Regions from separate parts of the Mesorhizobium sp. P2_B5 genome, predicted to be linked through region 1. Evidence: riboswitches for the same ligand, from Rfam matches in the RefSeq annotation. Region 1 holds a riboswitch; the other holds the start of a gene.

Region 1 (11,572 bases):
CGACAATTTCGGCGTCGGCGTGATCCAGGCGAACTCGCTGGTGAAGGGCCTCAAGGAGCGCTTCCCGAACACCAAGCCGTGGAACGTCGAGCTGTTCGGCGGTTCGCCGGACGACAACAACGCCTTCTTCTTCTACGACGGCGCCATCTCCGTCCTGCAGCCGCTGATCGATGACGGTTCGATCAAGATCAAGTCCGGCCAGACCGGCATGGACAAGGTCGGTACGCTGCGTTGGCTCGCCGCCACCGCCCAGGCGCGCATGGACAACCTCCTGTCGGCCAACTACTCGGACGGCAGCCGCGTCGATGGCGTTCTGTCGCCCTATGACGGCCTGTCGCGCGGCATCACCGCCTCGCTGCGCGCTGTCGGCTATGGCACGGACGCCCAGCCCTGGCCGATCGTGACCGGCCAGGACGCCGAGACCGCCTCGGTCAAGCTGATCATCTCCGGCGAGCAGTACTCGACCGTGTTCAAGGACACCCGTGAACTGGCCAAGGCCACTGTCGAACTCGTCGACAAGGTGCTCTCGGGCGGCAAGCCGGAAGGCCTCGATGAAAAAACCTACAACAACGACGTCAAGGTCGTTCCTTCGATCCTTTTGACGCCGCATGATGTCGACAAGTCGAACTACCAGGCGCTGGTGGTCGACTCCGGCTACATCAAGGCCGACGAGCTGAAGTAAATTCGGTTGTAAAATCAGGGGTCCTGCGCAACGCAGGGCCCCTTTTCGTTCACCAGCGAGCCCGGTATTGTTGCCGACCTCGCCGGCAGTGTTTGCCGACCTCTCAAGGAGCGGTAGTTCCCATGGCCTCGACGATTTTGGAGATGCGCGACATCACCAAGACGTTCCCCGGCGTGAAGGCGCTGTCGAACGTCAACCTCAGTGTCGAGGAAGGCGAGATCCATGCCGTTGTCGGCGAGAACGGCGCCGGCAAATCGACGCTGATGAAGGTTCTCTCCGGCGTTTATGCAACCGGCACCTATGACGGCGCGATCGTCTACCGTGGCGAGGAATGCCATTTCAAGGGCATTCACGACAGCGAACACAAGGGCATCGTCATCATCCACCAGGAACTTGCGCTGGTGCCGATGCTGTCGATCGCCGAAAACATTTTCCTTGGCAATGAACACGCCAAATTCGGCGTCATCGACTGGAATGCCAACGAGACGCGCACCAGCGCCCTGCTGAAGAAGGTGGGCCTCAAGGAGGACCCCAAGACGCTGATCACCAATATCGGCGTCGGCAAGCAGCAGCTGGTCGAGATCGCCAAGGCGCTGAGCAAGGAAGTCAAGCTGCTGATCCTGGACGAGCCGACGGCGAGCCTGTCCGAAAAGGACAGCCAGGCGCTGCTCGACCTGCTGCTCGAGTTCAAGCGGCAAGGCATGACCTCGATCCTGATCTCGCACAAGCTCAACGAAGTGAACCGGGTCGCCGACAAGGTCACGGTCATCCGCGACGGGCGCACCATCGAAACACTTTCCAAGAAAGACATTTCGGAAGACCGCATCATCACCTCGATGGTCGGGCGCTCGCTCGACGATCGTTACCCGCCACGTGAGCCAAAGATCGGCGAGGTTGTGCTGCAGGTGAAGAACTGGTCCGTCTATCATCCGATCCATGCCGAGCGGCAAGTGATCAAGGGCATCGACATCAATGTGCGCAAGGGCGAGGTCGTCGGCATTGCTGGGCTGATGGGCGCCGGCCGCACCGAATTCGCCATGAGCCTGTTCGGCCGCTCCTATGGCCGCCATATCACCGGTGAAGTGCTGCTCAAGGGCAAGCCTATCGATGTCTCCTCGGTCAGCAAGGCGGTTGACCATGGCATTGCCTACGTCACCGAGGACCGCAAGACCTATGGTCTCAACCTGATCGATCATATCAAGCACAACATCACGCTGGCCAACCTTGGCGGCGTGTCGCGCCACGCCGTCATCGACGATTTGCGCGAACTCGCCGTCGCCAACGACTACAAGGCCAAGACCAACATCCGCTCGTCCAGCGTCTATCAGATGACCGGCAATCTGTCGGGCGGCAACCAGCAGAAGGTGGTGCTGTCGAAATGGCTGTTCGCCAATCCGGAAGTGCTCATCCTCGATGAGCCGACGCGCGGCATCGACGTCGGTGCCAAGTACGAAATCTACACCATCATCGCCCGCCTCGCCTCCGAAGGTAAGGCGATCATCGTCATCTCGTCGGAGATGCCTGAACTGCTCGGCATCACCGACCGCATCTACGTCATGAATGAAGGGCGCATGGTTGGAGAAATGGCGGCGAGCGACGCCAGCCAGGAAAAGATCATGCGCGCCATCGTTCGGGGAGAAGGAAAGCCATCATGACCACCGAAAGCGGTCCCGCGCCGAAAAGCGGCGTCGCCGAAGATGTGCAACAGGGGCCGCGCGTTGCCGTCTCGGCGCTGATCACCAATTTGCGCGACTACGGCCTGATACTGGCGCTGATCGCCATCATGGTGTTCTTCCAGTTCACCACCTCCGGCACGCTGTTCAAGCCGGTGAACCTGAGCAACCTGGTGCAGCAGAACTCGTTCATCATCGTGATGGCGCTGGGCATGCTTCTGGTCATCGTCTCCGGCCATATCGACCTCAGCGTCGGCTCCGTCGCCGGCTTCATCGGCGCGCTAGCGGCTATGATGATGGTCATCTGGCCACTTGGACCGTTCAGCAATCCGCTGGTGGTTTCAATCGTCTGCCTGATCGTCGGCGGCCTCATCGGCGCGGCACAGGGCTACTGGATTGCCTATCACCGAATACCGAGCTTCATCGTCACGCTGGCGGGAATGCTGATCTTCCGCGGCATCTGCCAGGCGCTGCTGGGTGGCGGGTCTTCGGTGGGGCCGCTTCCAGCCGGCTTCAAGGCGCTTAGTTCAGGCTTCATCCCGGATGTCATCGGCCCCTTGACGCTGATCCCACCGACGGTAAATGCGGCCGGCAAGACCATTGTAGGTAGCGGCATGACCCTGCACATGACGACGATCGTGCTGGGCCTGGTCGCCGTGCTCGCCTATGCCTATTTCGGGCTCAAGGCACGGCGTACCCGCGAAGCGCACGGCTACCAAGCCGAGCCTTTTACGCTGTTCGTCATCAAGACCCTGGTGACCAGCGCGCTGGCGCTGTTCCTGGTCTACCAATTTGCCAGCTACAGGGGCCTGCCGATCGTACTCATGGTGATGGGCGCACTGATCGCGCTGTTCGTCTTCGTCACAAAACGCATGACGATCGGCCGCCGCATCTACGCCATGGGCGGCAATGCCAAGGCGGCGCAACTGTCGGGCATCAAGACCGAGCGGCTGACCCTGATGGTGTTCGTCAACATGGGTGTGCTGTCGGCGCTTGGCGGCCTGATCATAGCGGCGCGCCTGGGACAAGCCGTGCCTGCCGCGGGCCTCGGCAGCGAGCTCGACGTCATCGCCGCGGTGTTCATCGGCGGCGCTTCGGCGATGGGCGGCGTTGGCCAGGTGATCGGCGCGGTGGTCGGCGGCTTCATCATGGGTGTGATGAACAACGGCATGTCGATCATGGGCGTCAATGTCGACTGGCAGCAGGTGGTCAAAGGCCTGGTGCTGCTCGGCGCAGTGGTCTTCGACGTATACAACAAAAACAAAGGTTAGACCGGGAGCGGAACCAGGACGGCATACGGGTCACATCGCGGCGCTGCCGGGCAGTGCAAGAAGTCCCCTGAAGGACCAGGATCGCGAGCGCAATCCGGACGAAGAGTTTTAACCCGTGGCACGGATAGGTCCGCGCCGCGCCGGTAAGGTTTGTCAAAGCGGCAACCGAGCCAAGACAATTGAGAGAGGGTTCATCATGCTGATCTCCCAGATCCTCGACGACGCCGAGACGATCCGCGTCGTCGCCCGCAATGGCGGCAAGACCCGGATCATCAACGGCGCCCGCAGCGTCTATTCGCTGGCGATGGAGGCCGCGCGCACCGGCACCGGGCTGGTCGCGCTCATCGAGCGCAAGGGCTTCGGCGAAGCCGTCGACCTCGACGCCGCATACAAGAAGGGACGGCTGGTGTCGCCGATCAACCATCCCGATCCGGCGCATCTGCATCTGACCGGCACCGGGCTCACCCACCTCGGATCGGCGGCGACGCGCGATTCCATGCACAAGAAGCTCAGCGACGGCGGCGAGGAACAACTCACCGATTCCATGAAGATGTTCCGCATGGGTCTGGAAGGCGGCAAGCCGGCCAAGGGCCAGACCGGCGTGCAGCCGGAATGGTTCTACAAGGGCAACGGCACCATGGCGGTGGCGCCGGGCGCGGCGCTGATGTCACCGGCCTTCGCGCAGGACGCCGGCGAAGAGCCGGAGATCGCCGGCATCTATGTCATCGGCGACGACGGCGCGCCGTTCCGCGTCGGCTTCACGCTGTCCAACGAGTTTTCGGACCACATCACCGAGCGGGTGAACTATCTGTTCCTGGCGCATTCCAAGCTGCGCAATGCCTCGTTTGGGCCGGAGATCCTGATCGGCGATCTGCCGGCCGACATCAGAGGCGCTTCGCGCATCCTGCGCGACGGCAACCTTTTGTGGGAAAAGCCGTTTCTGTCGGGCGAAGCGAACATGTCGCACACCATCGCCAATCTCGAGCACCACCATTTCAAATATTCGGCCTTCCGCCAGCCCGGTGACGTGCATGTGCACATGTTCGGTACGGCGACGCTGTCCTTCGCCGATGGCATCAGGACGCAGGCCGGCGACGTCTTCGAGATCGAGGCCGGAGATTTCGGCCTGCCGCTGCGCAACCCACTGGAGATCGAGCAGCCGGTGAAGGTGGCAGTGAAGGCGTTGTAGAAGGGCAATCTCCCCCCTTGAGGGGGAGATGTCGCCGAAGGCGACAGAGGGGGTTGTCGCGCGTGGAGCGCCGACGTCTTCCGCGGTCACCAGACGACGTTGGCGTTCTACGCGCAGCGACCCCCTCTGGCCTGCCGGCCATCTCCCCCTCAAGGGGGGAGATTAGCAGCCTCAATAAATATCAAAATCGAAATACTTCGCCTGGATCTTCTTGTAGGTGCCGTCGGCAACAATCGCGTCTATCGCCGCGTTGAGCTTGTCGCGCAGTGCGGTGTCTTCCAGGCGCACCGCGATGCCGGCTTGCGTCTCGGTGCCCTTGACGTCGCCGACCAGCTTGCAGCAACCGTCGCTCGCCTTCTTCAGCCAGTCCATCAGCACGAACTTGTCTGAAATCACCGCGTCGAGACGGCCATTCTGCAAGTCGGTGATCGCCTCTTCCTGAGTCGGATAGAGTTTTGCCTCCGCACCGGCCTTGCCGTAGGCGTTCTGGGCGTAGTCGGCCTGGGTGGTCGACGCCTGCGCGCCCACCGTCTTGCCGGCAAGGGCGGCCGGTTCGGTGGACGTGAGGTCGCTGTCCTTCGGCGCCACCAGCGCCAGCGGCGTGGTGTAGTATTTGTTGGTGAAGGCGACCTGCTTCTTGCGCTCCTCGGTGATGCTCATCGAGGCGATGATGGCATCGAACTTCTTCGCCTGCAGGGCCGGAATGATGCCGTCCCAGTCCTGGGTGACGATCTCGCACTCGACCTTCATTTGCGCGCACAGCGCATTGGCAATGTCGATGTCGAAGCCTTCGACCTTGCCGTCAGATGTAATGGTGTTGAAGGGCGGATAGGCGCCTTCGGTGCCGATCTTCAATTTCTCCTGCGCCTGTGCCAGCGAACCGGCCCCCATTACAAGCATGGCAGCGCTGGCTGCCGATATGATCCATTTCGAAATCTGCATTTTGGTTCCCCTTACGCGCCGGTCTCTGGCCGGCCACAGAAAGGCAGCCAAGCACGGTGAGCCAATGCAGGCAAGTATTTTGCCCAACGCTGATTGAGGGTTCAGACAGCGGTGCGGAAATGTTTGGAGAGCTTCAGGCCTTGCGCCTGGTAGTTGGAACCGAGATCGGTGCCGTAGAGCGCCTGCGGCCGCTTCAGCATATGCTCGTAGACCAGCCGGCCGACGATCTGGCCATGGTCGAGGATGAACGGCACTTCGTGGCTGCGCACTTCGAGCACCGCCCGGCTGCCGGTGCCACCAGCGGCCGAATGGCCGAAGCCCGGATCGAAGAAGCCGGCATAGTGGACGCGGAACTCTCCGACCAGCGGGTCGAACGGCGTCATCTCGGCGGCGTAGAGCGGCGGCACGTGCACCGCCTCGCGGCTGACCAGGATGTAGAACTCGTCCGGGTCGAGCACCAGTTCGCCGGCGCCGCTCTTGTAAAGCGGCTCCCAGAAATCGACGGCATCCTGGGCGGCGCGCTTGTCGACATCGACGAGGCCGGTGTGATGCTTGCCGCGATAGCCGACCAGCCCGTTGTGATCGCCGTCGAGATCGATCGACAGCGCAATGCCACCGCCGGAAATGTTTGGCGGCTCGGTCGCGACCAGCATCTCGGCCCGGTGCAATTCATTCAGCTCTGCCTCCGACAACAGCGCATTGCCGGTGCGGAAGCGGATCTGCGACAGGCGCGAGCCGGCGCGCACGACGATCGGGAAGGTGCGCGGGCTGACCTCGAGATAGAGTGGCCCGTGATAGCCGGCGGCGATCTTGTCGAACTCGTGGCCGCGGTCGGTCATGACGCGGGTGAAGATGTCGAGCCGTCCGGTCGAGCTCTTGGGATTGGCCGAGGCGGAAATATTGGCCGGCAGGGCGAGGCTCTCGAGCAGCGGTACGATGTAGACGCAGCCGGTCTCCAGCACCGCGCCTTCGGTCAGGCTGATCTCGTGCAGCTTCAGCCGCTCAAGCTTCTCCGACACCTTGTGGTTGGGGCCGGGCAGGAAGGAGGCGCGGACGCGAAAAGCCTTGTCGCCGAGCCTGAGATCGAGGCTGGCCGGCTGTACCTGGTCGACATCGAGCGCGCGCGGCGACTTCAGCGCGCCGGACTGGAACAGCGCGGAAATATCCTGATCGGGAAGAATGCCTGTCTGCCGCAATGGCTGGCTCCGCTCCAACTGGTACAAACCTCTTAATGAAGCCGGCAATTGACGCAAGCATGGCTGAGGTCTAAAGGGTCGTTATCCCGTGGTGATTTGGCCGGTCGGCTTGCAGCCACGTTAAACAAGTCGCTAAAGGACCGTCGGGCCGCAAGGCCGTATGGACCGGTTGCGACTTTCGCGGCCGGTTTTTTTGTGTCTGGAAGAAAAGCGATGAGCACCAAGAAGCGTAACTGGAAGCCTCAGACCGCACTCGTGCATGGGGGGACGCTGCGTTCCCAGTTCGGCGAAACGTCGGAAGCGATGTACCTCACCCAGGGCTATGTCTACGAGACGGCGCAGGCCGCCGAAGCCCGTTTCAAGGGCGAGGAGCCGGGCTTCATCTATTCGCGCTACGCCAACCCGACCGTCGACATGTTCGAAAAGCGCATGTGCGCGCTGGAAGGCGCGGAAGACGCCCGCGCTACCGCGTCCGGCATGGCAGCAGTGACGGCGGCGCTGTTGTGCAGCGCCAAGGCCGGCGACCATATCGTTGCGGCGCGCGCGCTGTTCGGTTCCTGCCGCTGGGTGGTCGAGACGCTGGCGCCGAAATACGGCATCGAGGCGACTCTGGTCGACGGCACCGACATCGCCAACTGGGAAAAGGCGGTCAGGCCGAACACCAAACTGTTCTTCCTGGAAAGCCCGACCAACCCGACGCTGGAAGTGGTCGACATTGCCGCCGTCGCATCGCTCGCCACCTCGATCGGCGCCAGGCTGATCGTCGACAACGTCTTTGCCACGCCCTTGCAGCAGAAGCCCTTGCAGCTCGGCGCCCACATCGTCGTCTACTCCGCGACCAAGCACATTGACGGCCAGGGGCGCTGTCTAGGCGGCATCATCCTGTCGGACAAGAAGTGGATCGACGAGAATTTGCACGACTATTTCCGCCACACCGGCCCGAGCCTGTCGCCCTTCAACGCCTGGACGCTGCTCAAGGGTCTCGAGACGCTGCCGGTGCGCGTGCGCCAGCAGACGGAGAGTGCCGGCAAGATCGCCGATTTCCTGGCCGGACAGCCGCAGATCGCCCGCGTCATCTATCCCGGCCGCGCCGACCATCCGCAGGCCGATATCGTCAAGAAGCAGATGGCGGGCGGCTCGACGCTGATCTGCCTCGACGTCAAGGGCGGCAAGCAGGCGGCCTTCGCCTTGCAGAACGCGCTCGACATCGTGCTGATCTCCAACAATCTTGGTGACGCCAAGAGCCTGATCACCCATCCGGCAACGACAACACACAAGAACCTCAGCGACGAGGCGCGCGCCGAACTCGGCATCGGGCCGGGAACGCTGAGGCTGTCGGTCGGTCTTGAGGATACGGACGATCTGCTCGAGGACGTTGCACAGGCGCTGAAGGCGGCGAAGTAGCGGCCTGCTCCGAAAGCAAGGCAAGGCCTGGGCGGCGCTCAGGCGCCCGACGAGGCCTCGTCCAGTTCCGTCATCGCCTTGGTGCGGATGGTCATGGCATTGCCGCGCCATTCGACCGCGCCGCCGAGCCAACCGCGCGACCAGATGGCGGGAAGCATCACATCGCGCACGATCATGGCGGTGACGATGCGCGGTGACAAATACCAGCCCTTGGCCCAGGCGAGCAGGCATTCCGGCACATAGGCAAAGGCCAGAACGCACAAAGCCGTGGTGGGCATGCTGACGCCGGCGCTTGCCGCCGCGACCAGTGCCAGCAGCAGCGGCACCGCCACACCCGTCAGGATCTCGGGCGTGTAGAACAGTGGGAAGGTGACGCGGCGCAGCCGCGCCCAGCGCGTCTGGCGCGACCAGATCTCGGCAAACGTACGCTGGCCGAGCGGCTGTTCGAAGGGCGAGGCAACGAGATTGACGCGCAGGCCGAGCCCATTGACCAGCTTGGTCGCGGCGGCATCCTCGGCGATCTCGGCGGCAAGCGCCTCGATGCCGCCATTGGCGTCGAGCATCGGCTTGTTCCACAGCATGCTCTTGCCCTGGGCAAAGCCGAGACCAAGGGCTTCGCCGGCATATTGCCAGCGCGCCTGCAGCGTGTTGAGGAAGGCGCATTCGACCTCGGCCCAAAAACCGTCCGGCCGCGAGCCGATCGGAGTCGAGCAGACAAGCCCGGTGTCCGGCCGCCAGGCCGCCATCAGATGCTGGACATAGTCGACAGGCATCAGCACGTTGGAATCGGCCAGGATGACCCAGTTGTGCTGCGCCGCCACCCAACCCTTCACGCAATTGTTGAGCTTGGGGTTGGCGCTGACCCGGTCATCGCCGATCAGCAGCTGCGCCGCCACCTTTGGAAACCGGGCAATCGCCCGGTTTATCAGTTTGACCACCGGATCGTCGGCATGGGCGACGCAGAAGATCAGCTCGTAGCGCGGCCAGTCGAGCGAGAAGGCACGGGCAAGCGTCTCCTCGGTAAACGGTTCGACGCCGCGCGACGGCACCACGATCGACACCGGCGGCGCCTTTCTGGCCGGCGGAGCAATCTGGCGCGGCCGCTTCAGGCTGAGCGAGGCGAGCACAATGCTGGCGAGATTGGAAAGAAGCAGGAGTGTCGAAAGCAGCGCTGCTATGACTGTCAGTTCCATCGAGATCTGGTCACTCCGGGAAAAAGCGGCCAGGAATGGCCGTTTTCAACAGTTCGACAGAGCGCTGAGTCGCCCGATACGGTTCGTGCACACCATCATTGTCATGTGTCACTTAAATGACATTGTTGTTCGGCACCTGCGCATGAGACCCTAATCGGGAGTAGAGCAAGAGCGCCGACAGGTCCGTTGGTGTCGTTTGGAGCAGCCTATGTACCGCGCCGTCACGCGCAACATCGAAGTGCAGGTCAGACCGTTCTATCTGGAGGATCGCTCCGATCCGTCGGAGAACCGCTATGTCTGGGGCTACCAGGTGACGATCGACAACCAGTCGGACGAGTTCGTGCAGCTTATGTCGCGCTACTGGCACATCACCGACGGCAGCGGCCGGGTCGAAGAGGTGCGCGGCGCCGGTGTCGTCGGCGACCAGCCCGAGCTCAATCCCGGCGACAGCTATCAATATACATCCGGCTGCCCGCTCTCGACACCGTCGGGCTTCATGGTCGGGCATTACACCATGCGCAACAAAAGGGGCGAGACGTTCGACATCGCCATTCCCGCGTTTTCGCTGGATCTGCCGGGAACGAGGCGGACGGTGAATTAGTGGCAGGAAGCGTTGCGCCAGCTTTCGTCAAGGTAGCTTTACTTCCCATTGATCAGGGGTCTCTGGCCAGCGCCAGGCAGCGGCTTGATGCACACTATTGAAACAGGGTTGTTTCCGGGTCGGATGCCGTTCGCGAGAGTTGGACGGGGACCTGAAAGCCTTCTTATCATCAACGGCGGCCAGGGCTTCATGATGAAGCCCGAGCCATCCAGGCTGGAAAAGGATGCCGGACGACTCATCCGTATTCTTCCACCCGACACGAACTTTGTGCTGATTGGCTACGATCCCGATCCTAAAGCCGATCTTTCGCTTGAGGGTATGGCTGGAGACATCGCGGAGATCATCGACGTCACGTTCAAAAAGCCAGTGGTGTTGATGGGTATTTCCTATGGCGGCGTTATCGCAACGCGGGTGGCAGCACGGTATCCGGACTTTGTGGGCAAGCTGATCCTGCTGGCGAGCGCATACGGTTTTTCGGTCGATGGAAAAAAGCGGCTCCAGAAACAGATTCAATTCGCAAAAGCCGAACAATTTCACGCGTTGCTGCAGGAGTTTACAACGGTATTTCGTCGACCGTGGCTGAACCTTCTCTTGCGCTTTCGCCTGAGCTTCGAAGGACGCAGATTGATTGCACGGATGGGAGCGCCGAGTTCGATCGTTCGCTATCTGGAAGCAATGCTCGACAATGATGTGACAAACGAAGACCTCAACGATATTTCGGCGAGGACTTTGATCCTTGGCGGCGAAAGGGACCAGTTCTTCGGCGGCGGCATGATGGAAGCTACCGCGAGTGCAATCAAAGGAGCGAAGCTCACGGTGCTCGGGGATGAAACCCATATGGCTCCGGTCGAACGAATGTCAGATGTCCGCAAGCATCTCCAGGAATTCATTTGACGCTGAGATCGGTGCGGCGCGAAACCCGGTCAAAAGAGACCAACCGCCAAGGGTAAGCCATGGATCCTCTCCCCGGCCGGGGAGAGGATAGGTTGCGAAGCGGCTTTCCCTATTGAGCCGCGCCAAACTCCGCTGGGTCGAAGTCATACTGCTTCGAGCAGAACTCGCAGGCGACGTGAATGCCGCCATCCTCGGTGCTCTCCTTGATCTCTTCGGCGGAGAAGCCTTCGAGAATGCCGCGGATCTTGTCGCGCGAGCACGAGCACCGGTCGGCGACCGGAACGCCGCCGAAGACGCGCACGCCGTGTTCATGGAACAACCGGTAGAGCAACCGCTCGGCGCCGATGGTCGGGTCGATCAGTTCGGTCGGCTCGATGGTGCCGAGCAGGGCCACCAGTTCCTGCCAGGAATTGTCGACCGGTTCATGCGTGACGTCGCGTGGATCGCCGTCGCCGCCCGAGATGTCGGGCACGCGCATGCGCTCGGGCGACTGCGGCAGGAACTGCGCCAGGATGCCGCCGGCGCGC
Region 2 (11,572 bases), on a different contig from region 1:
GTTGAACTTCAGCGGCATCGCAGCTACCGTCCTGCGCATGCATTCCGATATTGTCGATCTCCGTTCCTTCTATTCGACCACGCTCGGCCGCCTGGCCGAACGCTCGATCACCATGGCGCTGTCCTCGATATGGGCTGCCGTGCCCAATGAGCGGCTGGTCGGGCTCGGCTATACCTTGCCGTGGCTGGAGCGGTTCGGCACCGATGCCGAGCGGGTCTTTGCCTTCATGCCGGCCACCCAAGGTGCGGTGGTCTGGCCGGCGAGCGGGCCGACGTCGACGGCGCTGGTCTTCGACGAGGAACTGCCGCTGGTCGATTCCTGCATCGACCGCATGTTGCTGGTGCATTCGCTGGAGCATGTCGAAAACCCGCGCGAGACGCTGAACGAGATCTGGCGGGTGTTGTCGCCAGCGGGGCGTGTCGTCATCGTCGTGCCCAACCGGCGCGGCGTCTGGGCCCGGTTCGAGCACACGCCGTTCGGCAATGGCCGGCCGTTCTCGCGCGGCCAGCTCACCGAATTGCTGCGCGAGGCGAACTTCACGCCGGCTTCCTGGTCCGACGCGCTGTTCTTCCCGCCATCGCCGCGGCGCTTCATGATGCGGTTCCACAATGTGCTGGAGCGTGCCGGTCGGCGGTTCTGGCCGATCTTTTCCGGCGTCATCGTGGTCGAGGCACAGAAGCGGCTCTATCAGGGTGTGCCGGTCGCGCAGCGCGCCTCGCGCCGCGTCTTCGTGCCGGTGCTGTCGCCGCACGGCGCGACAAGGCTTGGCCGCCGCGCTGAAGGGGTGACATCGACCAAGCGTCAGGTGACACCTTCGTGATCACGATGAAAACTGGTGTTGCGTGGCCCACCTATCTGTCGCTGATGCATTCACAGGCCGTTTGAGCTGCGGATGCCTTCAAGTCCCTCCATTCGGTTTAAGCACCGCTGTTGAACGCAAGGATTCAGGTCATGGCTGATCAACCGGACGCGAACGCCACAGCCCAGCCGGTAACCGTCGAAGCCAGCAGCCTGCGCGACCAGGTGACGACGGTCAAACGGGCGCTGGTAGGCTCGCCGGTGCGCAAATGGCTGGTGTGGACGTCGGTCGGCATCATGGCGGTCATCGTCGCGACGTCGATCGGCCAGGTTCTGCTCAACCGCTGGAACCAGCCCTTCTACGATGCGCTGGCGCGTCGTGACATGGCGGCCTTCCTGCACCAGCTCATGATCTTTGCAATGATCGCCGGCACGCTGCTGGTGCTCAACATCGCTCAGACCTGGCTCAACCAGATGATCCGGCTGAAGCTGCGCGAGGCGCTGACGCTCGACCTGATCGACCAGTGGATGCGGCCGGCGCGGGCCTTCCGGCTGGCCAATGCCGGCGCCATCGGCGTCAATCCCGACCAGCGTATGCAGCAGGATGCCGCGCATCTGTCCGACCTGACGACGGACCTCGGCGTCGGCCTGCTGCAATCCTTCATCCTGCTGGTGTCTTTCGTCGGCGTGCTGTGGCAGCTATCTTCGGGCTTCGTCTTCCACATCAATGACTGGTCGCTGGCGATACCGGGCTACATGGTCTGGGCAGCGTTCCTCTATGCCGGCATCGCTTCCTGGCTGAGTTGGCTGGTCGGGCGGCCGCTGATCCGCCTCAACAGCGATCGCTACACGCGTGAAGCCGAGCTGCGCTCCTCGATGGTGCGGGTCAACGAAAATGTCGATGCCATTGCGCTCTACCACGGTGAAGCCGACGCCAAGCGACGGCTCGAAATCGATCTCGGCACCGTACTGGGCGCCATGCGGCGCATCTACACCGCGCAGATCAACCTGTCCTGGGTCACCGATACCTATGGCTGGATCACTGTCGTGGCGCCCATCCTGGTGGCATCGCCGGTGTATTTCTCGGGCGATATCAGCTTTGGCGGGCTGATGATGGCGGTCGGCGCCTTCAACCAGGTGCACTCGTCGCTTCGCTGGTTCATCAACAATATCGGCGGCATCGCCGACTGGCGCGCCACGCTGATGCGTGTCGCCGACTTCCGCATCGCGCTAGATGAAACCGATGTGCTGCACGACAAGGAAAGGCGCATCGACTTCGGCGACAGCGCCAATGGCAGCCTGACGTTCGAAAAGCTCCAGGTGGCCTCGCCCGAGGGCTGCACCAAGCTTGCCGACAGCCATGTCGAAATCCATCCCGGCGAGCGCGTCATGATCACCGGCGAGCCGGGCGCCGGCAAGACGCTGTTCTTCCGTGCCATCGCCGGCCTGTGGCCATGGGGGAGCGGGCGGATCGGCCTGCCGGCGGGAGAGACTCCGATCTTCGTGCCGCGCGTCCCGTATTTCCCGGTCGGCACGTTGCGCGAGGTCCTTGATCACCCGAATGGACCCGCGCCGGCGAGCGATGCCGACATTTCGGCGGTGCTCGCCGAGGTCGGTCTCGAGCGGCTGTCGTCCTCACTCGGCCGCACGGCGCGGTGGGATCACGAGCTGGGCGATGACGAGCAACGCGCGCTCGCCTTCGCCAGGCTTGCCTTGCGGCAGCCGAAATGGGTGATCATCGACGAGGCGATGGATGCGTTCGACGGCCCGTCGCTGCGGCGGGTGCTGTCGATGCTGGAAAAACGCCTGCCCGACACCGCGATCCTCAACATCGGGCGCGGCCTGCACAACGCTCATTTCTTTCCACGCGCGTTGAGCATCGTGAAGGATTTGGGCGCACCGGCGCTGAAACCGGCCCGCGTCAGGGCCGGTGCCATCGACCCGCCGCCGAAGGCGGTCGCGCGGCGAAAGAAGTAGGCGGGGCTTTATTTCGCCGCGATCGCGGCGAAGATTCGCGGATCGAAACATCCGTGGTGCGGCCATGCTCGATGCGCTCAGCCTGCTAGCCTGCCTTGCTTGCACTCCGGTCACGCCCGTGGCTGCCCCGGCCAATGCCGTTGCCGTGGATGTCGAACTGGTGCTGGCGGTCGACATCTCGCAGTCGATGGACGAGAGGGAGTTCGCCCTGCAGCGCGCCGGTTATGTCGAGGCGCTCAGGCATCCCGATTTCATCAAGGCCGTGCGCTCGGGCACGACCGGCCGCATCGCGCTTGCCTATTTCGAATGGGCAGGCGTCGTGCGCGAGGATGGCGTCATCGCCTGGCAGGTCATCGACAGCGCAGAGAGCGCCGACGCCTTCGCCGACAAAATAGCCGCGCGGCCGTTCCGCAGCTTTCGCGGCACCTCGATTTCCGGCGCGCTTGCCTTCGGCGCCGGGCTTTTCGACAGCACCGGCTTCGACGCACCACGCAGCGTGATCGACATCTCCGGCGACGGCCCCAACAACACAGGGCTGCCGGTCGCCACCATACGCGACGCCGCGGTGGCCAAGGGCATCGTCATCAACGGCCTGCCGATCCTGATCAGCCCGTCGCCGACCTTCAGCCATCTCGACCAGTATTATGACGACTGCGTCACCGGCGGGCCCGGCTCCTTCGTGCTGCCGATCTACGCAGCATCCGAATTCGCCACCGCCATACGCCGCAAGCTTATCCTGGAGGTAAGCGGCATTGCCGATGCGACCGTGGTCACGATCGACGCGGTCGCACCGATGGATTGCCTGCAGGGCGAACGCGACCGGCGGTTTTATTCCGATCCGTATTTCCCGGAACTCGATAAGTGAGATCTGTCTTCGGGCGATGCAACCGGCTCTAGGCCGGCCGCGCGCCGTATTTGTCGCGAAATTCGGTGTAGAGATCGCGGCGCCAGCGCCGGCCGCCGACATAGCCGCGCAACAGTTGCGGCAGCGAATAGCCAAGCGCCTTCGACGAGCGGTTGGCCAGATAGCCGGAGAACGCCTGCGAAACCCTGCCCTTGAGCGCGTCGGCGATAAGCTGCCGGGCGATCATGTAAGGCGGAATGTGAGGGTAGCGATCGGCGATATAGGGGTGCTTGTCGATCAAACTGGCATAGGCTTCGACATAGCCGTCGCGGCGACCGGAGATCGAATTCTCCGAATTGTACTTTTTCCAGTCGATCACTTCGGACAATTGCGCGCCGCTGCGCCGGGCAAAGCGCAGCAACAATTCGCGATCCTGCATGCGCGTGACGTCGCTGTCGTAGCCGCCGATGGCCAAAAGCGACTCGCGCCGGGCGGTGATTGCCGAGCCGGCAATGAAGATGGTCTGCGCAACAAGGGCGCGTTCCAGCGAGTCGCGGCTCAGGAGAGCCTCGCGGTTGACGCAATTGGTGCGGCGATTGCCCTTCAGCGACACGAAGGAACTGATCAGCACTTCGAGCGACGGATTGTTGTCGAACTGCTCCAGCGTTCGCACGAGCCGGTCCGGCAAATAGACGTCGTCGGAATCGAGGAATGTCACCACCGGCGCCCGCGCCCGCTCGATGCCGGCATTGCGGGCGGCATTGGCGCCGCGCCATTTCGAGCCGACATAGATCAGCCGAGGATCGCGGATTTCGGCGAGTGCAGCGGCCGTGCCGTCGGTCGAGCCGTCATCGACGACGATGTGCTCGAACCGGGCAAAATTCTGCGCCAGCACGCTCTCGACAGCGCGCACCACCTTGCTGCGGCGATTGTGCGTCGGCGTGATCACCGAGATCAGCGGAGCGAGGTCGGTTGTCTTGGACATGCTGCTTCGATTATGCCCCGAATTCCCTGAAGGCCGGATGCTTTGATGGGTCGCCGTCCAAGCCTTACCTCGGGATGGCATTCGATTCGACGCTACAAAAAACCGGCGGCAATGTCATCACAAACTGTTGAGCCCAGGATGCCCGTAGGCCAGCCGATTACCCCTGACGTAATCGACCGATGGCCATCATTTCCGCAGATTGGGTCAACGGAGCCGGTTATTGCGCTTCGATCGAACAGGGAGTTCAGCCATGACCGCCTACGCCGTCGCCCATATGCGCCAAGTCACAATAGGCCCGCAGATTGTCGAGTATCTGCAGAGGATCGACGCCACGCTGGAGCCGTTCGGCGGGCGCTTTCTTGTCCATGGCGGCGACATGGACGTGGTCGAGAACGAATGGCCCGGGCATCTGATCGTCATCGAGTTTCCAGACCGGGAAAATGCGCGTGACTGGTACAATTCATCTGCCTATCGGGAGATTCTGGCCTTGCGTACCGACAACTCCCAAGCCGATGTGGTCATCGCCGACGGTGTCAGGCACCCGCACAAGGCCACGGACGTGCTGGGATAGGAACACTATCGCTTCAGCAAGAACACCGCCTGCTGGCCGAAGAAATTCCAGAACCACCATGGCATCGACAGGCCGATCTTCTGGCCGTTGCCGTCCAGCGCAGTCGCTTTCTCGACCGAGGCGCCGAGCTCCTCGACCAGATTGACGAAGTCGCGGATGGTGCAGAAATGGATGTTGGGCGTGTCGTACCAGGAATAGGGCAGGTCCTCGGTCACCGGCATCCGCCCCTTGAAGAACAGCGACAGCCGCACCCGCCAATGGCCGAAATTTGGGAACGAGACGATGGCGCGGTTGCCAATTCGCAGCAGTTCGTCGAGCACCAGCTTCGGGTTGCGGGTCGCCTGCAGGGTCTGCGACAGGACGACGAAATCGAAACCCTTATCGGGATAGAATTCGAGGTCGGTGTCGGCATCGCCCTGGATGACCGAGAGGCCGCGCGCCACGCATTCATTGACGCCGCGCTGCGACAGTTCAAGCCCGCGGCCGTCGACCTGCTTGGTCTCCTGCAGGAGTTCCAGGAGCAGGCCGTCGCCGGAGCCGACGTCGAGCACCCGCGAGAGCGGCGGAATGAGGCCGGCAACGACTTCGAGGTCGACGCGCTGGGCGCGGTTGACACTCATGGCTGCGCCCCTTGGATGGCGCATGATCCCGGTGCGAAAAGTCTGCAACTTTTCGGGGTCATGCGCGGAGCCCCCTGGCGCGAGCCGCCGAGCCGATGAAGCCATTGATGGCGGCGAACAGTTCCGGTTCGTCGAGCAGGAAGGCATCGTGGCCGCGGTCGGTGTCGATCTCGACGAAGGAGACGGACGCGCCGGCGGCGTTGAGCGCATGCACGATCGAGCGGCTTTCCTCGGTCGGGAACAGCCAGTCCGAGGTGAAGGAGACCAGGCAGAAGCGTGTCTTGGTGCCGGCAAAGGCATCGGCGAGCCGGCCGCCATGGTCGGCGGCGAGGTCGAAATAGTCCATCGAACGGGTCATGTAGAGATAGGAATTGGCGTCGAAGCGGTCGACGAAGGTCATGCCCTGATGGCGCAGATAGCTCTCGATCTGAAAGTCGGCGTCGAAACCGAAGGTCAGCGCTTCGCGGTCCTGCAGATTGCGGCCGAACTTGCGGTGCAGTGCCGCTTCCGACAGATAGGTGATGTGGGCAGCCATGCGCGCCACCGCCAGCCCCTTTTCCGGGCGCTTGCCGTGCTCGAAATACTTGCCGCCATGCCAGTCCGGGTCGGCCATGACGGCCTGGCGACCGACCTCGTGGAAGGCTATGTTCTGCGAGGAATGGCGCGCGCCGGTGGCGATCGGCAGCGCCGAGAAGACGCGCTCGGAATAGCACGACGCCCATTCCAGCACCTGCATGCCGCCCATCGAGCCGCCGAGCACGCAAAACAGCTTCTCGATGCCGAAATGGTCGACCAGCATCAATTGCGCCCGCACCATGTCGCGGATCGTGATGATCGGCAGGTCGAGCCCGTAGGGCTTGCCGGTGGCGGGGTTGGTCGAGGCCGGACCGGTCGAGCCGAGGCAGCCGCCGATGACGTTGGAGCAGATGACGAAGAAGCGGTTGGTGTCGATGATCTTGCCGGGGCCGATCAGCACTTCCCACCAGCCAGGCTTGCCGGTCACCGGATTGGTGTTGGCGACGTGCTGGTCGCCGGTCAGCGCGTGGCAGACCAGAATGGCGTTGGAGCGGGCGTCGTTCAGCGTGCCGTAGGTCTGGTAGGCGATCTGGAACGGCGACAATAGCGTGCCGGCGTCGAGCTTGAGCGGCTTGTCAGGGCCAAAACGCAACACCGGGCTCGACGGGTTGTCGGCCTCATTGTTGGTTTTTGCGGCGCGGAGCGCGGTCATGTGACTCTCCTTGCCCGCCGTCAGGCAATAAAAAACCGGCAATGCGATCGCAAAGCCGGTTACGTCACGCAAACGGCCCTTTAGCGAGTTGTTTAACGTGGCTGCAAGCCGACCGGCCAAATCACCACGGAACTGTTCCGTTCTTCTAGAACTCGCGCGGCCCGGCGTCAACGGCCAGCTATTGCCCGGGCCTCTCGACATTCGGAGCCACGGCTTGTATTTCCGCTGCGGCCTCCGGACGGAGGCATTCTCGACGGATTTGCGACATGAACAAGACAACGGACAAGGCACGGCCGACGCCCCGCGCGGGCATCATGGACATCGACGCCTATGTGCCGGGCAAGAGCACGACGCCGGCCGGCGTCGCCAAGGTCCATAAATTGTCTTCGAACGAGAACCCGCTCGGCCCGTCACCGAAAGCAATCGAGGCCGCGCGCGAGGTCGCTGCCAAGCTCGATGTCTATCCCGATGGCACCGCCCGTCGGCTGCGCGAGGCGATCGCCGAAGTGCATGGCCTGAACCCGGCGAACATCATCTGCTCCAACGGTTCTGACGAGATCCTCGGCCTGCTGGCGCAGACCTATCTGGCGCCCGGCCATGAGGCCATCATCACCGAACACGCCTTCATGATCTACAAGATCTACATCCAGTCGGCCGGCGGGACACCGGTGACGGTCAAGGAGACCGACGAGCGCGCCGATGTCGACGCAATCCTGGCTGCGGTTACGCCGCGGACCAAAATCGTCTTCCTCGCCAATCCCAACAATCCGACCGGCACCTATCTGCCGTTCCAGGAGGTCCGTCGCCTGCATGCCGCCTTGCCTGGCAACGTGCTTCTGGTGCTCGATGCCGCCTACGCCGAATATGTCCGGCGCAACGACTATGAGGCCGGCATCGAGCTAGCCGGCAGCGCGCAGAACGTTGTCATGACCCGCACCTTCTCCAAGCTCGGCCTTGGCGGCGCGCGCATCGGATGGATGTATGGTCCCCTGCACATTGTCGATGCCATCAACCGCATCCGTGGCCCTTTCAATGTCAACGCGACGGCGATCGAGGCGGGCATTGCCGCCATCCGCGACCGCGCCCATGTCGAGCGCAGTTCGTTGCACAACGAGACCTGGCTTACCTGGCTGAATGAAGAGCTGACGAAGCTAGGGCTCAGGGTGACGCCGAGTGTCGGCAATTTCGTTCTCATCCACTTCCCTGAGGACAAGAAGCATTCGGCAGAGGCGGCGGACGACTATCTCACCCAGCGCGGCTTCATCCTGCGGCGCGTCACCGGCTATGGCTTCCCCAACGCGCTGCGCATGAGCGTCGGCACGGAAGAAGCCAATCGCGGCGTCATCGACGCCCTCACGACATTCCTGAAAAGCTGAAACAATGACATCACCGATGTTTGAAAAGATCGCGCTGGTCGGCATCGGCCTGATCGGCTCGTCGCTGGCCCGCGTCATCCGCCGCGAAGGCCTGGCCGCCCATGTCGCCATCGCGACGCGCAGCCCGACCACGCTGGCGCGTGCGAAGGAACTCGGTCTGGGCGAAAGCTACACAACAGACGCCAAAGAAGCGGTTCGCGATGCCGATCTCGTCATCGTCTCGGTGCCTGTGGGATCGTCGGGCGAGGTAGCGCAAGAGATCGCGCCGGCGCTGAAAAAGGGCGCCATCCTGACCGATGTCGGCTCGACCAAGGCCTCGGTGATTGCACAGATGCAGCCTTATGTGCCGGACGGCGTGCATTTCATCCCGGGACATCCGCTGGCGGGTACGGAAAAATCCGGCCCGGATGCCGGCTTCGCCGAGCTGTTTGAGAACCGCTGGTGCATCTTTACGCCGCTGGCCGATACCGATCCGACCGCGCTGGAGAAGCTGTCGGAATTCTGGCGGCGCTGCGGCTCCAACATCGACACGATGGACCCGCAGCATCACGACATGACGCTGGCGATCGTCTCGCATCTGCCGCACATCATTGCCTACAACATCGTCGGCACGGCCGACGACCTGGAATCGGTGACCAAGACCGAAGTCATCAAATATTCGGCCTCGGGTTTCCGCGACTTCACCCGTCTCGCGGCTTCGGACCCGACCATGTGGCGGGACGTATGCCTGCACAACAAGGATGCCATCCTGGAAATGCTGGCACGCTTCTCGGAGGATCTGGCCTTTCTGCAGCGGGCGATCCGCTGGGGCGACGGCGATAAGCTGTTCGACCTATTCACCCGCACCCGCGCCGTGCGCCGCTCGATCATCGAGGCCGGTCAGGACATCGATGTGCCGGATTTTGGTCGCCAAGCGGTGGAACACCCCGCCAAGAGCTAAAATCCGTTTTCAGGCAGGCCAGGTCGCCGCGACCATGGCCATTGTCTCGGCACGGTCCGGGGCACCGAGCCGGCCACCAAAACGCTGGCATTTGAGCGCGGCGGCGGCACTGGCAAAGCGCAAGGCCTGCTCGATAGGCATGGCTTCGGCGAGCCCAACGGCAAAGGCGCCGTGGAAGATGTCGCCAGCGGCCAGCGTGTCGACGGCCTTGACCTTCGGCGCCGCGATGTGGCGCACGCAGCCTGAGGACCGGTCATGCCACCAGCTTCCCGCCGCTCCGCCGGTCACCGCGACGAAGGCATCGGTGCGGCTGGCGAGATCGGCGCAGGCGGTCTCCGGATCCAGGGCGTGGCCGCAGACAATGCGCGCCGCTGTCTCCGAAGCGACGATGTGCGACGCCAGCGGCAACAGAAGCTCCAGCACTTCGAGTGGCGCTGTGTCGGCATCGAGGATCGCCGGCCTGCCGGCGTCGCGCGCGGCGGTCAGGGCAAGGGCGGCAGCGCCCGGCCAGCGCACATCGACGAGAACGGCGTCAAATGCGGCAAGGTCTGTGACGGGCGGCGTCTCGGGATCAGCCTGCGCCTTCGGGTCGTAGAAAGGCACGATAACGCGCTCGCCATGGGCGTCGACGAGGATCGAGGCCAGCGCCGAACGCGCACCTTGAACGCGGCGGACAAAACTGCAATCGACGCCCTCGGCCTCGATGCCGGCCAGCAGCTGGTCGCCGATGGCATCGTCACCCGCACTTGCCCACAGGAACACCTCGGCGCCGAGACGGCGTGCGGCGCAGGCCGCACTTGTCGCCATGCCCGCAGCGATCTGGACGCCGTCCGAAGCGATGAACTTGCCTTGGTGCGTGGGCAGGGTTTCGAGGCGCAGGATGGTATCCAGCGTCAGCGCGCCGACACTAAGCAGTTTTACTGGCCGGTTCATGCGTTGGCTTGGCTAAGCATGGATCCTCCCCCAAAGCGGTTCCCGCCTTTGGGATCATGCTCTAATCGAGCGGCTTGATCTTGCCCAGAGGAATGAAGCCGAGCGAGGCCTTGCCCTTCACCACCTTGAGCGGCATCGACGGCTCGTTGCCGAGCAAAGCCAAGCCGGCAAAGCCTTGCTCGATCTGGCTCTTCTGCTCGGGGATGGCGGTGGCGAGGATTGCCGCCACGGCTTTGGGATCCTTGAGCTTGATCGTCAGGTCGGCGTTGACCATGCCATTGGCGTCGACCGACACCGGGCCGGAGACGGTGATGCGCGCGGTTCCCGACGACAGATCGAGCTTGTGGATGTCGGCGGCCTGGCCGCGCACGCTCTTTGCCTCGGTCTTCATCAGCGCCACGCCGTTTTTCAGCGTCGCGTCACCGCTGCCGTCGAGTGGCGGCAGCACGCGCCCGCCGATCGCGTCGGCATCGATCTCAAGATCGGTGAAGTTTCCGACATAACCGATGTCCTGGCCGTCGGGCCGCAGTTCTCCCGCCGCAGTTCCGGCGCTGAACAGCGATACCGGATCGGTGTCATCAGCCGGGTCGGTCTGGCCGGACAGGCCTTCGGCCTGCAGCGAAATGCTGCGCGGCAAGGGCCAGGACAGCTTTGCACCGGCCTGTAGATTGTCCCAGTCGATCCAGAGCGGGGTCATCCCGGGCATCGATGTGCGCAGCGGTCCGCGCAACTCGGCGGCGGGCGATAGCGGGCGGATGAGTTGGGCCACGAAATTGAAACTGCCGGTCGAGGCGGCGACGTTCCTGGTGTCATCCTCGTAAGCCAGATTGTCACAGGAAATGGCGAAGCTCAGGGGATAGCCGCTGACGGTGAGGTTGGCGCAGCCGGCCTCGATGCCTTTGTCCTTGAGCGAGGCCACTGCCTTGTCGGCTTCGCTTCTGACGCGGCCGGCAACATAGAACCAGATCGCGCTGTAGGCGCCGAACAGCATAACGGCCAAAGCGGCGAGCCAGAACAGCCGGCGGCGAAACTTCGACGGGCGTTCGTCACTTGACGTCATGCTGCGGCTTTCATTAACGCGGCGTGTTGCGGGTGGACTGTGGTTTACGCAACAAGCAAAAGGACAGAAGGGCACCGATTCCGATGCGGCGGCGTCACTCTCGTGCAATCAGGCTTGGCGATATGGGCGATTTTTGGGTTTTTGGCTACGGCTCGCTGATCTGGCGGCCGGGATTCGCGCATGTCGAGACCCGGCGCGCCCGCCTTTACGGCTACCGCCGGTCGCTCTGCGTCTACTCCT

The links. Region 1 has a riboswitch for S-adenosylmethionine ahead of AC1D1N_RS19830 (O-succinylhomoserine sulfhydrylase). Riboswitches for the same ligand answer to the same signal wherever they lie in the genome.
Region 2: linked by a shared signal. The riboswitch ahead of metX (homoserine O-acetyltransferase MetX) and the one ahead of AC1D1N_RS19830 (O-succinylhomoserine sulfhydrylase) in region 1 are both predicted to bind S-adenosylmethionine.

Annotation. Positions count from the first base shown of each region.
Region 1 is NZ_JBFUDJ010000005.1:409,117-420,688, reverse strand. Features, by position in the region: gene chvE (multiple monosaccharide ABC transporter substrate-binding protein) at 1-682, shown strand, start outside; gene mmsA (multiple monosaccharide ABC transporter ATP-binding protein) at 805-2,337, shown strand; gene mmsB (multiple monosaccharide ABC transporter permease) at 2,334-3,626, shown strand; gene araD1 (AraD1 family protein) at 3,823-4,815, shown strand; gene AC1D1N_RS19840 (ABC transporter substrate-binding protein) at 4,987-5,757, opposite strand; gene AC1D1N_RS19835 (2'-deoxycytidine 5'-triphosphate deaminase) at 5,859-6,953, opposite strand; SAM riboswitch at 7,032-7,109, shown strand; gene AC1D1N_RS19830 (O-succinylhomoserine sulfhydrylase) at 7,167-8,357, shown strand; gene AC1D1N_RS19825 (ceramide glucosyltransferase) at 8,396-9,550, opposite strand; gene apaG (Co2+/Mg2+ efflux protein ApaG) at 9,759-10,151, shown strand; gene AC1D1N_RS19815 (alpha/beta fold hydrolase) at 10,239-11,045, shown strand; gene AC1D1N_RS19810 (Hsp33 family molecular chaperone) at 11,155-11,572, opposite strand, start outside.
Region 2 is NZ_JBFUDJ010000010.1:101,365-112,936, reverse strand. Features, by position in the region: gene AC1D1N_RS25725 (class I SAM-dependent methyltransferase) at 38-820, shown strand; gene AC1D1N_RS25720 (ABC transporter ATP-binding protein/permease) at 952-2,775, shown strand; gene AC1D1N_RS25715 (DUF1194 domain-containing protein) at 2,840-3,640, shown strand; gene AC1D1N_RS25710 (glycosyltransferase family 2 protein) at 3,669-4,604, opposite strand; gene AC1D1N_RS25705 (DUF1330 domain-containing protein) at 4,855-5,175, shown strand; gene metW (methionine biosynthesis protein MetW) at 5,181-5,795, opposite strand; gene metX (homoserine O-acetyltransferase MetX) at 5,854-7,023, opposite strand; SAM riboswitch at 7,084-7,161, opposite strand; gene hisC (histidinol-phosphate transaminase) at 7,290-8,399, shown strand; gene AC1D1N_RS25685 (prephenate/arogenate dehydrogenase family protein) at 8,404-9,339, shown strand; gene AC1D1N_RS25680 (sugar kinase) at 9,349-10,272, opposite strand; gene AC1D1N_RS25675 (DUF2125 domain-containing protein) at 10,334-11,332, opposite strand; gene AC1D1N_RS25670 (gamma-glutamylcyclotransferase) at 11,455-11,572, shown strand, end outside.